DNA from 2 places in the [Bacillus] caldolyticus genome. Region 2 is predicted to be linked to the other one. Evidence: riboswitches for the same ligand, from Rfam matches in the RefSeq annotation. Region 2 holds a riboswitch; the other holds the start of a gene.
What was found. A riboswitch is a leader RNA that binds a small molecule or an ion and turns the genes downstream of it on or off. The one in region 2 is predicted to bind S-adenosylmethionine.

Region 1: linked by a shared signal. The riboswitch ahead of metK (methionine adenosyltransferase) and the one ahead of mtnK (S-methyl-5-thioribose kinase) in region 2 are both predicted to bind S-adenosylmethionine.

What each region holds. Positions count from the first base shown of each region.
Region 1 covers NZ_CP025074.1:2,689,611-2,697,278, forward strand. The annotation lists gene pckA (phosphoenolpyruvate carboxykinase (ATP)) at 154-1,740, opposite strand; SAM riboswitch class I at 1,959-2,073, shown strand; gene metK (methionine adenosyltransferase) at 2,203-3,414, shown strand; gene CWI35_RS14025 (gamma carbonic anhydrase) at 3,437-3,985, opposite strand; gene CWI35_RS14030 (tetraprenyl-beta-curcumene synthase family protein) at 4,324-5,433, shown strand; gene CWI35_RS14035 (tRNA 5-(aminomethyl)-2-thiouridylate-methyltransferase MnmM) at 5,481-6,068, opposite strand; gene CWI35_RS14040 (YtzC family protein) at 6,354-6,617, shown strand; gene CWI35_RS14045 (hypothetical protein) at 6,636-6,800, shown strand; gene CWI35_RS14050 (MDR family MFS transporter) at 7,011-7,668, shown strand, end outside.
Region 2 covers NZ_CP025074.1:1,033,589-1,041,256, reverse strand. The annotation lists gene CWI35_RS05420 (methylated-DNA--[protein]-cysteine S-methyltransferase) at 1-210, shown strand, start outside; gene CWI35_RS05415 (ABC transporter permease) at 360-1,373, opposite strand; gene CWI35_RS05410 (sugar ABC transporter ATP-binding protein) at 1,315-2,865, opposite strand; gene CWI35_RS05405 (sugar ABC transporter substrate-binding protein) at 2,862-4,025, opposite strand; gene mtnA (S-methyl-5-thioribose-1-phosphate isomerase) at 4,012-5,079, opposite strand; gene mtnK (S-methyl-5-thioribose kinase) at 5,149-6,336, opposite strand; SAM riboswitch class I at 6,422-6,590, opposite strand; gene CWI35_RS05390 (carbon-nitrogen family hydrolase) at 6,685-7,497, opposite strand; gene CWI35_RS05385 (pyridoxal phosphate-dependent aminotransferase) at 7,595-7,668, shown strand, end outside.

The sequences.
Region 1 (7,668 bases), 1.7 Mb from region 2:
AAGCTCATTGCGTTTGCTCGAGTCTGGTTGTTTGAGGCGAATGAAACGGACCGACGTACAGAAATGTCTAACGATTCAGTGTCGGAGACGAAAGCAGAGGAAAGAACAGAAAAACCGGCCGAACAGGATGTTCCCTGTCCGGCCGGGTTCTTGTTACACGAGCGGTCCGCCGAGTTTTTCGATCGTCGGGTCGATATGGGCGAACTTTCGGAAGTTGGCGCGGAACTTTTGCGCCAGCTCTTTTGCTTTTTGTTCGTATGCTTGTTTGTCAGCCCATGTGTTTTGCGGCTGCAGGACGTCATCCGGCACGCCGGGGACGTGGGTTGGGATGGCGAGGCCGAAAATCGGGTCTTGCACCGTTTCGACGTTGTCGAGCTCCCCTTCGACAGCGGCTTGCACCATCGCCCGGGTGTAGGCGAGCTTCATGCGGCTGCCGACGCCGTACGGTCCCCCTGTCCAGCCGGTGTTGACCAAAAAGACGCGGACGTTGTGTTCGGCGATTTTTTGCCCGAGCATTTCCGCGTATTCGACGGCCGGGCGCGGCAAAAACGGTGCGCCAAAGCACGTTGAGAACGTTGCTTCCGGTTCGGTGACGCCGCGTTCGGTGCCGGCGAGTTTGCTTGTGTAGCCGCTTAAGAAATGGTACATCGCCTGTTCGCGCGTCAGCTTGCTGATTGGCGGCAGGACGCCGAACGCATCAGCCGTCAAAAACACGATCGTGGACGGATGGCCGGCGACGCTTGGGTCGACGATGTTTTTGATCGCTTGAAGCGGGTAGGCGGCGCGCGTGTTTTCCGTCAGCGTGCCGTCGTCGTAATTCGGCACCCGCGTCGCGTCGTCGAGGACGACGTTTTCGAGCACCGCGCCGAAGCCGATGGCGTCAAAAATTTGCGGCTCTTTCTCGCGCGATAGGTTGATGCATTTCGCATAGCAGCCGCCTTCGATGTTGAAAATGCCGCGGTTTGACCAGCCGTGCTCATCATCGCCGATCAAGCGGCGGTTCGGGTCGGTCGAGAGCGTCGTTTTTCCCGTTCCCGACAAGCCGAAAAAGAGGGCGACGTCGCCTTCCTGGCCGACGTTGGCCGAGCAGTGCATCGGCAGGATGCCTTGTTCCGGCAGCAAATAGTTCATCACCGAGAAAATCGATTTTTTCATTTCGCCGGCATACTCGGTGCCGCCGATCAACACGGTGCGCCGTTCAAACGAGATGATGATGAACGCTTCCGAGCGCGTGCCGTCAACGGCGGGATCGGCTTTAAAGTTCGGCGCGCAAATGACGGTGAATTGCGGCTCATGCGCGGCGAGCTCTTCGGCGTTCGGCCGGATGAACAGCTGATGGACGAACAAGTTGTGCCAGGCGAATTCGTTGACGACTTGAATCGGCAGCCGGGATTTCGGATCGGCGCCGGCAAAGCCTTTAAACACGAACAGTTCATCTTTCTTCATTAAATAGTCGAGCACTTTGTCGTACAGTTTATCAAACGTCTCCGGAGACATCGGCTGGTTGACCGCGCCCCAGTCGATCGTTTGCTTCGTTGACGGTTCTTCGACGATGTATTTGTCTTTCGGCGACCGCCCTGTGTACTTGCCGGTTGTCACCGCGACGGCTCCGGTGTGCGTCAGCCGTCCTTCGTTCCGTTGCAGGACTTTCTCAACGAGCTCGGCGACGGACAGTTGATGATGCACGTACGGTTTTTGCAGCAATAAATCAAGCTTATTCGTCATGTTTGCGATCCCCATATTCAAAACCTGCCTTCTTTTTGTAATCACTCTTGAAAATAGTATAACACATTTTTATTAATAGTCCATACTAATTGTGTGGGTTTTTCAAACTTTATTTTGCCCAATGTGTTGGTTTCCTTGAGGAAAGAATTTTCGCGGCTGGAAATGATAAAAAATGAATTTTGATAGTTGACTTTGCCGATTCCGTTGCGATAAGATAAGTCATTGAACGGATACTCTTATCCCGAGCCGGTGGAGGGACAGGCCCGATGAAGCCCAGCAACCGTCACAACTGTACATGTGTGAAATGGTGCTAACCTGTGGCAAGGCGCAGTCCTTGAACGATAAGAGTGAAAGGAAGCAATACGATTGCCATGACCTTTCCTCAGCCGTTACAGGAAAGGTTTTTTATATTGCGAAGGGAAAAAGGGAAATGAGTTCCGTGTCGCCACATTATGCCAAGAGGAGGAAACAAACCGAATGTCAGCCAAACGCCGCTTGTTTACTTCAGAGTCTGTGACGGAAGGACATCCGGATAAAATTTGCGACCAAATTTCTGACGCCATTTTGGATGCCATTTTGGAAAAAGATCCGAACGCCCGCGTCGCCTGCGAAACGAGCGTCACGACCGGGCTGGTGCTCGTGAGCGGGGAAATCACGACATCAACATACGTGGACATTCCGCGCATCGTCCGCGATACGATCCGGGAGATCGGCTACACGCGCGCCAAATACGGATTTGACGCTGATACGTGCGCGGTGCTGACGTCGATTGACGAACAATCGCCGGACATTGCGATGGGGGTGGACCGGGCGCTCGAGGCGCGCGAAGGTCAGATGACTGACGAGGAAATTGAAGCGATCGGCGCCGGCGACCAAGGATTGATGTTTGGGTTCGCCTGCAATGAGACGGAAGAATTGATGCCGCTGCCGATTTCGCTTGCGCACCGCTTGGCGCGCCGATTGGCGGAAGTGCGCAAAACGGACGTCTTGCCGTACTTGCGGCCGGACGGGAAAACGCAAGTGACGATCGAATACGATGAAAACGGCAAACCGGTGCGCGTCGATACGATCGTCGTTTCCGCGCAGCACCATCCGGAAATTACGCAAGAGCAAATCCAGCGCGACATTAAAGAGCAGGTCATCAAGCCGGTCGTGCCCGCGGAGCTGCTTGATGAGAACACGAAATATTTCATCAACCCGACAGGACGGTTTGTCATCGGCGGTCCGCAAGGGGATGCTGGGTTGACGGGGCGCAAAATCATCGTCGATACGTACGGCGGCTACGCCCGCCACGGCGGTGGCGCGTTCTCGGGCAAAGATCCGACGAAAGTCGACCGCTCGGCGGCGTATGCGGCCCGCTATGTCGCGAAAAACATCGTCGCGGCAGGACTGGCCGACAAATGCGAAGTGCAGCTTGCCTACGCGATCGGCGTCGCCCGCCCAGTTTCGATTTCGATCGATACGTTCGGCACCGGCAAAGTGTCGGAAGACATTTTGATTGAAGTCGTGCGCAACAACTTCGATCTCCGCCCGGCGGGCATCATCAAAATGCTCGACCTTCGCCGCCCGATTTACAAACAGACGGCTGCTTACGGCCATTTTGGGCGTACGGACATCGACCTGCCGTGGGAGCGCACCGACAAAGCCGCCTTGTTGAAAGAACAAGCGCTGGCGTTGGCGGACAAGTGATGAAAGAAAAAGAGCTGCCTGATCACGGCAGCTCTTTTTTGTCGGCGCACGATGTCCGCTGTTGCTGCAGCGCTTTGTAATACTGCCCTTTCTCGACATATTCGCGGCGGATGCGCTCCATTTCGCGGATATCGTCTTCCGTCAGTTCGCGGACGACTTTCGCCGGCCGGCCGAGGGCGAGCGTGTTGGGCGGAATTTTTTTGCCCGGCGGCACTAAACTGCCGGCGCCGATAAACGCGCCTTCCCCGATTTCCGCGCGGTCCAAAATGATTGAGCCCATGCCGATGAGCGCGTTTTTGCGAACGATGGCGCTGTGCAAAATGACTTGATGGCCGACCGTCACCCCGTCCTCAATGATAAGCGGATTGTTTGGACTTTGATGCAAAATTGAGTTATCTTGAATATTGACCCGGTTGCCAATCACCGTTGGCGCCACATCGCCGCGAATGACGGTATTGAACCAAATGCTTGTCTCTTCGCCGATCACGACATCGCCGGTGATCGTCACATAGTCGGCGATAAAGGCGGAGGCGGCAATTTGCGGCGTTTTGCCTTTGTATGGGTAAATCATGGGCGTTCGTTCCTTTCTGTTGCAAAATCGATCGTTCACCATGTATTGTACAACGCTGCGTCCAAATCGCCAACGAAAGCGAGCGCGCCTAATCGGGATTGGTGAAAAACGTTTCGTTTCGCCCGATGAGTGGTTGGGATCGGGGAAGAAGATCCGATTTCACAAAGCTTCTCAACGTGAGAAGAACCGTTGTTGAGCGGCTTTTTCACTCCGTCGCCAACCCTTTTATGGTTTGCCCCGGCCGCATTGATGGCAATACTGGAAGACGAGATCGCAAGCTGTTCAGACGCGAAACGATTTTGGTTGCCGATAAGATGGAAATGCTAGGAGACGAGACCATGGTGTTTGCACCTGAGGTGAGCCGATTGAACATTCCGAAAAACCCCATCGCCTTGATGAAAATGGTGTATCGTGACGTGCTTCCGCTTGTCCACCGCGAGCTTGCCTATTGGCGGCGCCAAGCCGAGCGCATTCCCGACCCGGAATTGCGGCGCCAGGCGCTCGCGAGCATCGCTTCGAAAACGTTCCATTGCGAAGGCGGCTCCATTTTGGCGCTCTTGGCCGGAGAAAACATGGAGGATTGCATCCGCTTTATCGTTGCTTACCAGACGATCAGCGATTATTTGGATAATTTGTGCGACCGCAGCACCTCGCTCGATCCGCTCGACTTTCGCGCCTTGCACGATTCGATGCCGGACGCTTTGACGATCGGAGCAGAGCCGTCGAACTATTACCGCCATCGCCGCGAACAGGAAGACGGCGGCTATTTGCCGGCGCTTGTCCGCACGTGCCAAGAGGTGCTCGAGACGGTGCGCCATTATGAGACGATCGCCCCATTTTTGCATGAATTGGCCGGATATTATTGCGACTTGCAAGTGCATAAACATGTTGAAGCGAGCGAGCGGGTGCCGCGGCTGGAGAAATGGTTCGCGCAATACAAAGACGCCTTGCCGCCGATGGAGTGGTATGAGTTTTCCGCCTGCTCCGGTTCGACGCTCGGCATTTTCTGCCTCGTCGCCTATGCGTTTGGCGAATCGCTGCCGCCGGAGATGGCGAGACAAGTGCGCGACGGTTATTTTCCGTACATTCAAGGACTGCACATTTTGCTCGACTATTTGATCGATCAGGAGGAAGACCGGGACGGCGGCGATTTAAACTTTTGCTTTTACTATCCGAATGAAACGGTGATGCTTGAGCGGCTTTGCCATTTCATCGAAGAGGCCGACCGCCATGTCGGCGCCCTTCCGCACGGCGAGTTTCACCGCCTTATTCACCGAGGGCTTCTTGGGTTGTATTTGTCGGATGCCAAGGTGAAAAAGCAGCGCGGGCTGCGCCGGCTGGCGCGCCGGCTCGTCCGCGCCGGCGGGGCGGCGTCGCAGTTTTTCTATTGGAACGGAAAAGCATACCGCTTTTGGCAGGAGCGGCAAAAACGGCTGTCCTTTTCATAAGGGCGGCCGTTTGCTTGTATTGGCAAAAGGGGCGGGATCCGATTGATTCAGGCGCCCTTATCCGCCCGGGTTTCGAGCGCGAGCAAAAACGGCGGGTTGTTTTGCCGATTGATGAATTCGTATTTCAAGGCATGGACGCGCCGTTGATCAAGAGAGCGGACGTAATCAAGGAGCGCGTCGCGTTCGCGCTTTCCTTCCGGATGGCCGTGGTAGACGACAAGAACGATGACGCCGCCCGGCTTCATGACGGAAAGCAACTGGCGGACCGCTTCGATCGTCGATTCCGGCTGGGTGACGATTTGCTTATTGCCGCCCGGCAAATAACCGAGGTTGAACACCGCGCCGGCGATGCGCCCGTGTACATCGGCGGGAAGCGCCTCAAGCAGTTCACTATGGCTTCGCTCGAACAACGTCGCCCGCCCGCATAGCCCATGTTTCGCGAGGCGGGCGGAAGCGGCGGTGATGGCCTCAGACTGAATGTCAAAGCCGAACACATGGCCGAAATCCCCGACGCGTTGGGCCAAATACACGGTGTCGTGCCCGTTGCCGACGGTCGCGTCGACGGCGATGTCGCCTTCGTTGACTGCTTGATCAAGCAAAAAGCGGGCAAACGGCAAAATGTTCATCAAAGCCATCGGTTGGCCCCTCCTTGTGATCGTTTCATCGTTTACGTTGGCAGGCGTGGCGTTGCGCCAAAGTGTCGGATGCCATCGCTTTTCCCCTAAACTTTCCATCCTCTGCGCCGGCGTGACAGAAAACCTTGAGCTGACCGACATTGATCGAGCTGAACGAAGATCCTCACGTCGGCATTGTAACAAAAACTTCATGGAAAATCGACCGCTGCCAATCATTGGCGTGATACGGCCGGCCTATGCGGCGCATAGTAAACATGAGGGAATATCACGAAACGAGGTGAGCGCATGGCGACAAGACAATCCGTTGAGGAATTTTTGCAGCGGTGTGAAGATGTGATCCGCTACGCGAAAGAGCAATATACGGAAGCGCAAAAGCAGGAGCATTACAACATCACCGAATACACCAACGCCCAGCAGATGCTCGAGCAGACGGTCATCGATTTAGCGCACTTGGCGCGAAGCTGCAACGCCCAGCAGCGCGAGCAGCTGCATCGGATGCGGCTCCAACTGGAGCAATTGCAAAACGACATGATTTTGCTTGACCGCTGAAACGAGGAGGAACACAACATGAAGCGACGCTTGAAACAAACGAATCCGGAACAAAAAACACGCAACGGCCAAAACAATAACGATCTTGAGCTTGGTCAAGACTTTGACCCGGTGAAGCTGGCGAAAAAGCAATACGAGGAAACGGGCGGCCAACCGATCCGCTCCAAGCAGCGGAACGGGTGACGACAAGCCAAAGGGGCGGAAGCCGCTCCAACTTGTTCTTCTTTTCGCGCAGGAGCCCCGCTTCAAAAGCCATTGTTTCCGTGGGGAGTTAGTTTGGCAAAAAAGTGGCGGACGCATCGGAACGCTCCGCCTTTTTGATTGCATTTTTTCCTGTTTTCCCCTACAATTATTTCGGAACTCAAAATAAAAGCCAGAAAAGGATGATGACCGATGCCCCGCGCTCTTTGGTGGCTGCTTGTCGGCATGGCGCTCAATGTGACAGGGGCGTCGTTTCTATGGCCGCTAAACACGATCTATTTGCACGAACAGCTCGGCCAGCCGCTCGCTGTCGCTGGTGTCGTGCTCATGCTCAACTCTGGGGGAAGCGTCATCGGCAGCTTGGCCGGCGGCTTTTTGTTTGACCGGATCGGCGGGTTTCGCGTTTTGTTGGCCGGAGCGATGTTGACGATAGCCGCGCTCGGCGGCTTAAGCGTTTGGCACGGTTGGCCGCATTATGCGGTGTTTTTGGCGTTTGTCGGCGTTGGCAGCGGCGTCGTCTTTCCGGCCGCGTCGGCGTACGCCGGGGCGATTTGGCCGGAAGGGGGGCGGCGGGCGTTCAACGCCTTGTATGTCGCGCAAAACATCGGCGTCGCCGTCGGGTCGGCGCTTGGCGGGCTTGTCGCTTCATATTCGTTCTCGCTCGTTTTTTTCGCCAATCTTTTGTTGTATGCCGCGTTTTTGTTTACGGTTGTGGCCGGGCTGCGCCGCGTTCCGCTCTTGCCGCCGCCGAGAAAGAAACGATCCGGAGAAGCGGAAAGAGCGCCATCCCGCTCCGCGGGCTGGGCGTTTGCCCTCCTTTGCGCCGGCTATGGACTGTGTTGGTTGAGCT
Region 2 (7,668 bases):
GAGACGGCGACATACGCTGACATCGCCGCGCAAATCGGCCGCCCGAAAGCGGTGCGCGCCGTCGGTCAGGCAAACCGGGCGAATGAACTGTCGATTCTCGTTCCGTGCCACCGCGTTGTCGGCAAAAACGGCGCTCTCATTGGCTATGCTGGAAGCCGCACCGATGTGAAGGCGAAGCTGTTGGAGCTTGAGCGCCGCTTACGTAGATGACGCTCTTGCGTTCGTGGAACAGGCAAAGGGTTTGGAAGGCGTTGTATGCGGATGCTGCAATGAAGCAGGCGGAAAAAGAGGCTGACGGCTTGCCTAGAAAAACGCGTCTGCCCCCGAGGATTGCCATCCACGGGGGCAGAGATCGGGCGTTATTTTTTTTGCCAATGCGACAAGGCGAGGGCGCCGACTAAAATGGCGCCTTTTATAATGTCTTGGGCGTAATACGGAACGTTTGCCATCGTCAAGCCGTTCAGCAACACGCCCATTAAAATCGAGCCGAACAATGTGCCGATGACGTTCGGCTTGCCGGCGCCAAAGACGGAAAAGCCGATGTAGGCGGCGGCGACGCTGTCCATTAAAAGCGAGGCGCCGGCCGACACTTGCCCGGTGCCGATGCGCGAGGCGAGCACGATGCCCCCCAAGGCGGCGAAAAAGCCGCTGATGACGTACGCATACGTCCGGTAACGGTTGACTGGGATGCCAGAGAGCCGTGCCGCTTCCCGGTTTTCACCCGTTAAATAAAAGAGACGGCCAGGTTTGGTGTATGTTAAAAACAAGTGGGCGGCCATGACGACAACGAGCATGAGCAAGACCGAAAACGGCACGCCAAACAGCTCCCCTTGGCCGATAAATAAAAAGGAAGGAATAAATTTGCCCGGCGCCGTGCCGCCATCAGGCAGCGGCATGTCGTTATAAATCGAAAATCCTTTTGTATACGTAAGCTGCACGCCGTTGATCGCGTACATCGTCGCCAACGTGGCGAGCAAATCGGGCAGTTTGAATTTGACGATCAATAACGAATTAAGCAGCCCGACGGCGACGCCGAGCAACAGCGGCACGAGCAAGGTGACGAAAATTTCTTGGCGATGCAAGACAAGCGCCGCTGCACTGGCAATCGTCGCCAAGCTCACTGTCGAACCGACCGACAAATCGAAGCCGTCGACGATGAGCGAAAATGTAATGCCAATGGCCACCAAGGTGACGATGGAAATGGAACGCAAAATGTCGCTGAAGTTTTCATAGGTGAAAAACCGGTCTTGTGTCAGGCCAAAATAGGCGATTACAGCCAAAATGGCAAGCAGTGTGCCATGTTTATACAAAAATTCAAGAATGAACGGCGCCGCTTTTTTCGACGGCGCTGTGGAAACGGCTGGCTGGCTCATCGATCTCACCTCCGCTGCAATAGTACACAAGCTGTTCATAGGTTAGTTCTGCGGCCGGCAGGCGGGTGAGCAGCCGGCCGTCAGCCATGATGTAGATGGTGTCGCACACCTCAAGAAGCTCGTGAAATTCACTCGAAAAATATAGTACTGTTTTTCCTTCATCGGCGAGAGCACGGATGATGGAAAACACCTCTTGTTTGGCGTGGACATCGATTCCTTTCGTAGGCTCGTCGAATAGAAAAACACGCGCGTTTGTGTTCAGCCATTTGCCGATGACGACTTTCTGCTGGTTGCCGCCGCTTAAGTGGCGGACAGCGGTCGAAGGCGACGGCGGATGGATGCCGAGCGAGCGGACAAGTTCGTCGGCGGCGTCCGTTTCCTTCCTCCGGCTGATCCATTGCCAGCGCGACAGCCGGGAAAGGAGGCGGACGGTGATGTTGGTTTTCACTGACTCGGGCAAGAACAGCCCTTGTTTGCGCCGTTCTTCCGGAATGAGACAAAGGCCGGCGTCGATGGCTTCATAAGGCGATGAGAACACATAGCGTCTGCCATCAATTTCCCACTCGCCGGATGTGTTCCGGTGGGCGATGAGGCTTTCGGCAAGCTCCGTCTTGCCGGCGCCGACCAAGCCGGCGATGCCGACGATTTCGCCGCGGTGGGCGTATAGGTCGACTGTTGTCCCGGTTTTGTCGATCAAAATTCCGCGGGCGGCAAACGCGATGTCGCTTCCATGCGCGCGCGTTTGTTTCATGGCGGCGGCTCGCCTTGTTCCGGTCATATGAAGGACGATGTCTTCAAGCGGCAAACCGCGGGCGGAACCATGGTAGACGACGCGGCCGTCGCGCAAAATCGTCAGCCGGTCGGCGATTTCCTGCACTTCTTTCAGTTTATGAGAGATGTAAATAAAGCCGACGCCTTGCTGTTTCAGTTCCGTGATGATGGCAAACAGCCGCTTCGTTTCGGCTTCGCTCAAGGCGGCGGTCGGTTCGTCCAAAATGATGTAGCGCGCATTCGATGACAACACTTTGGCGAGCACGATCAGCTGTTTTTCATGGAGCGAGCAGTCGCGCACGAGCTTTGCCGGCGAAATGGCAAGGCCGACGCGGCGAAGCAGAGCAGCGGCCCGTTCTTTTTCCCGGCGCAGCGAGCGGATCGGCTGTTTCTTCACATCAGCGAGCTCATCGGCCGCCAAGTTTTCGTAAACGGGCAATCCTGGGAAAAGCGCCGTGTCGACCTCTTGGACGACGAAGCCGATGCCGGCTCGTTTCGCGTCAAGCGGCGACGAAAAGGTGCAGTTGACGCCATCGATCGTGATCGTGCCGGCGTCGGGAGGAATGGCGCCGGCCAAAATGTTCATGAGCGTGCTTTTGCCGGCGCCGTTCATGCCCAAAAGGGCGTGGACTTCGCCTGGACGGACGGAAAAGTCCACGCCGTCAAGCACGCGCACCGCGCCAAACGATTTTTCAATGCCTCGCATTGACAGCCTGTTCATTTTTTGTTCACCTGAGCTTCCAACGTTTTCATCCATGGCGAGATGGCGACGTTCGATTGCCCCCAGCCCAGGATGTATTGCGAAAGCTCGTTCATCGATACTTGCTTATCGGGCAAGTCGGTCCGTTTTACTAAATGCGGCTCGAGCGAGTAAATGTTCGGCGTTTTCTCGCCGGCGATTTTTTGATAGGCGAACCGCACCTGAACGCGGCCGACTTCCGCCGGATCCGTCGCTGTTGTCGCCACCCACGGACTGTTCGGTTTTTGGATCATTTGCAAGTCTTCGTCACTCAAATCGATGCCGTATACTTTGATTTCCGTACGCCCGGCTTGCTCGATGGCGCGCGTCGCTCCTTTGGCGAACTCGTCCCAAGTTGCGAAGACGGCGTCAATGTCGCCTTTGTTCGGATATTTTTTCAAAATGGCCTCCATTTGCGTTTGCGTGTCCAAAGCCGTGTTGGCGCTCGCCGTACCGAACTTGGCGACTTCTTTTATGTTCGGATAGCGTTTTTTGAACGCCTCATAAATGACGTGGCGCCGCTCCATTGGAGTAAAACCGCCGACCCAAATCGTGACGATGTTGCCCTCTCCATTTAAATCTTCGGCGAGTGTTTTTAACGTTTTCCAGGCGAGGCTGTAGTCGTCTTGGTCGATGACGGTGACGCCGGGAACGTTCAAATCGTTGTCAAAGGCGACGACCGGGATGCCTTTTTCAACCGCTTTTTTCACCGGGCCTTCGAGCGCATCAGCGCGGCCGTGATCAAGCAGAATGGCATCAACGTTTTGCGTGATGGCCGTTTCTACGTATGAGGCCATTTTCGTCAAGTCGTTGTCGGCGTTGTAAATTTGCACTTCGCCGCCGAACTTTTGCACTTGTTCTTTAACGCCGGCGATGTATTGCGACGAGAACGTGCCGATGGACATTTGCATAATGGCGGCGATCTTCACCGGTTTTTTCAGCTTCTCCGGGATGGCCGCCTGTTCGCTGCTCGATGCGGTTTGGCTGTTGGATGAGACGGTGTCGCCTTGGATGGCCGTTTGCTTCGTTTCGTTGGCCGGCTTAGAGCTCACGGCGTCTTGCTCGTTCGTGCAGCCGGCCAAGACGGAGAACACGGCAAAGAAAAGAAGAGAAAGGAACGATAAGGCCTTAAATCGTTTCATGCTGCTCCTCCTTTGCAAATAACGCTGGCAGTGCCGCGCTGTAGCTGCCGCGGACGATGCCTTTTTCGGTAATGATCGCGGTAATCAGTTCGTTTGGCGTCACGTCAAACGCCGGGTTATACACGTTGACGCCTTCCGGGGCGACGCGCACGCCGGCCAGATGGGTCACTTCATCCGGATGGCGCTCTTCAATCGGGATGTCTGCCCCTGTCTTTGTCGCCAAATCGATGGTGGACAACGGTGCGGCGACGTAAAACGGAATGCCAAACGATTTGGCGAGCAAGGCGAGGCCGAACGTGCCGATTTTGTTCGCTGTATCGCCGTTTTGTGCGATCCGGTCGGCGCCGACGATAATGGCGCGAATCCCTTTCGCTTTGATCGTTTGCGCCGCCATGTTGTCCGTAATAAGCGTGACGTCGACGCCTGCTTGCATCAGCTCCCAGGCGGTCAGACGCGCTCCTTGCAAAACGGGGCGCGTCTCAAGGGCGTACACGGATAACTCGATCCCTTTCTCTTTCGCCAAATAAAACGGGGCGAGCGCCGTGCCGTAGCGGGCGGTGGCGATCGAGCCGGCGTTGCAAATCGTCATCACCCGGTCGCCTGGGCGAAAAAGCGATAACGCATGTTCGCCGATGCGGCGGCAGACATCTTCGTCCTCGATTTGGATGCGGATCGCCTCGTGAATAAGCGCCGTTTTCGCTTCGTTGACCGAGGCGGCGTCTTTGGCGGCGGCAGTGAGCCGGTCAAGCGCCCAAACCAAATTGACGGCCGTCGGGCGGGCGCTTGCCAAATAATCGCGGTCTTGCTTTAGGCGGCTATGGAACTCGTGGACCGTTTCCGCTTTATAATGCGAGGCGGCGAGCGCCAGACCATAAGCGGCGGTGATGCCGATCGCCGGCGCTCCGCGCACTTTCAGCGAGGCGATCGCATCGTACACGTCTTCAAGCGTATGCAGGTCGATATATTCTGTTGCTAATGGCAATTTTTGTTGGTTTAAAATCGTGATATGCGTCTCGCGCCACTCGACAGAGCGCGGGATGGCAAAGGTGTCCATCGTCGTCTTCCTTTCTTTTCACATTTTCCGTTGATCCGGGCCGGCACTGGGCCGGTCGTCGCCGTGTTACTATTCGGTTTCTGCAAACACTCGGCGGAAGCCGTCCGTTCCGGTCAGCTCGTTGCGCTCGACAATTAGGCGGCGGCCGAGGCGGAGCGCGTGTCGTTTGGCGGCAAGGCGGGCTTCTTTCTGCTCGATGCCGTCAAGGTCGGCCACATGGGCGAGGCCGATCGTCCGGCGGATGACTTCGCAGCCGGCAAAGCCGACAGCATCGATGAACGCATGCCGGAGCACTTCGTCAAGCAAGCCCGGTGTTGCGGCGTACGTCTCGATGCTTTTGGTGCGCCAAAGCTCCGAGAATATGGACGCAAAGACGTCCCAGGTCCGGTCGATGTGATCAAAGAGCGGTTGGCGCTCAACGTCAGGGCGGGACAACGCATTTAACAGCAAGTTGGCGAAAAACTGCCCAAGGTCAAAGCCGATCGGGCCGTAAAAGGCGAATTCCGGGTCGATTACTTTCGTTTCGTCGGTGCTTGCGAAAATGCTGCCGGTATGCAAATCGCCATGCAGAAGCACATCGGCTTCGGTTAAAAACTTGCGCTTCAACTTCGCCGCTTCCAAACGGAGGCGGTCGTCATTCCAAAGCGTTTCGACGTCCGGCCGCAGCTCGTCTTCGAAGTTGTTCGTGTCATGGTCGAAAAATGGATCGGTGAAGACGAGATCTTCGGTGATTTTGCACAGCTCCGGATTGACGAAGCTTTGCGCCAATTTCTTTTTCTCTTGCTGGTTCATGCCGAAATCGGATGTGTAAAACGCTGTTTTGGCGATAAATTCGCCGATATGCCGGGACAAAAGCGGGAATGTTTTCCCTTCGATCAACCCTTTGCGGGCGATTTGCAGACGGGACAAGTCTTCCATCACGGTAATGGCAAGCGATTCGTCAGAATAGTAGACGTTCGGCACGTATTGCGGTACATAGCTGGCAAACGTGCGCAACGCGTTGCTTTCAATAACCGCGCGCTTTAACGTGAGCGGCCAGCTTTCGCCGACGACTTTCGCGTACGGGAGCGCCTGTTTGATGATGACGCCTTGCTTCGTTTCCTGATCGACGATATGAAAGACTAAGTTTAAGTTTCCGTCGCCGATTTCGCGGCACACAAGCGGCGCCCCGTCTCGGAATAGGCCGAGGCGGACGGCGAGGGCGGTCGCTTTTTGTTCGGTGAGCGGTTCGTAAACAGTGGATTGGACAATCGTCATTTTCACGTTCCCCCTTTAGGTTTTGGCAAATGAAAAAGCCTCTTTCGCATACGGAAAGAGGCTCGAAGATGCATCGTCTTCGCGCCTCTTATCTTTCAGAAAGACATCGGTCTTTCTGTTGGACTTAGCACCGTGCCCTGCGGAAGCGGTTCGCTTCCGGCGCCGCCTTTGGCGTGCGCCCTATCTCACGATAGCATTACGGTCGGTTGCTGGGCTTCATTGGGCCAATTCCCTCAGCCAACTCTTGATAAGAGTACCGATTTCTCGTATTCAGTTTTTGCAATTTTCACGATGTTGTCAATCGTTTGGTTGTTTGATTCGAATGATACATGGTCGATCAATCGATTGTCAATACGTTTTGAAAAAATTTTTTGCCGTTTCATAGTCGTGCGGCCGGCGGTCGGCAAACACCGGGATGCGCGTACGGACGTCCGCAACGAGTGCGGGATCGATGTCGGCCGAGAGAATGCCCGGCTTCTCGTCCGCCTCGGCGATCACTTCGCCCCATGGGTCGATGACGAGCGAATGGCCGGCAAAGACGTTGTTCGGGTCGCGGCCAGCCCGGTTGCAGGCGACGACGTAGCATTGGTTTTCAATCGCCCGCGCCATCAAGAGCGTCCGCCAATGGTGCAGGCGGGGAAGCGGCCATTCGGCGACGACAAACAGCACTTCCGCCCCAGCCAAAGCATGGGCGCGAATCCACTCCGGAAAGCGGATGTCATAGCAAATGACCCCGGCGCATGCAAGCCCGTCGAGCGAAAACAAGCCTAAGCTGCTTCCCGGCTGCAAATACAAATGTTCATCCATTAATTGGAACAGATGGAGTTTGCTGTATTCGCCGACGATTTGACCGCTCCGGTCGGCCACGATCATCGTGTTCGTCACGCCGGTTGTTGTTTTTTTAGCGACCGAGCCGGCGACGAGATGGATGTTGTGTGCTTGCGCTAGGCGGGAGGCGAACGCTTTCGCCCGTTCGGCGCCTTCGTCGGCAATCTCATCTAGGCGCGTCAAATCGTAGCCGGTCGTCCATAATTCCGGCAGCACGATGATATTCGCGCCGTCCTTGACGGCCGATTCAATGGCGCTTTCCGCGCACCGTTCGTTTTCGTTCGGGTCGCCAAACGCAATATCAAGCTGGAGGCAGGCGATGCGGATCGTCATGAGTTTTCACCTCGAAAAAATTTTGCTTTACATTTTGCTTTTTACGATATATGATGTTGCACTAGAATTTCAAGAATTTTTTAAGAAGGTGTGGGCGATGACGATGGAAATTCCTTTTTCCGAGCTGCTTGAGCAGCTGCCAAAGCAATTTTTCGCCTCGCTTGTCGCAAA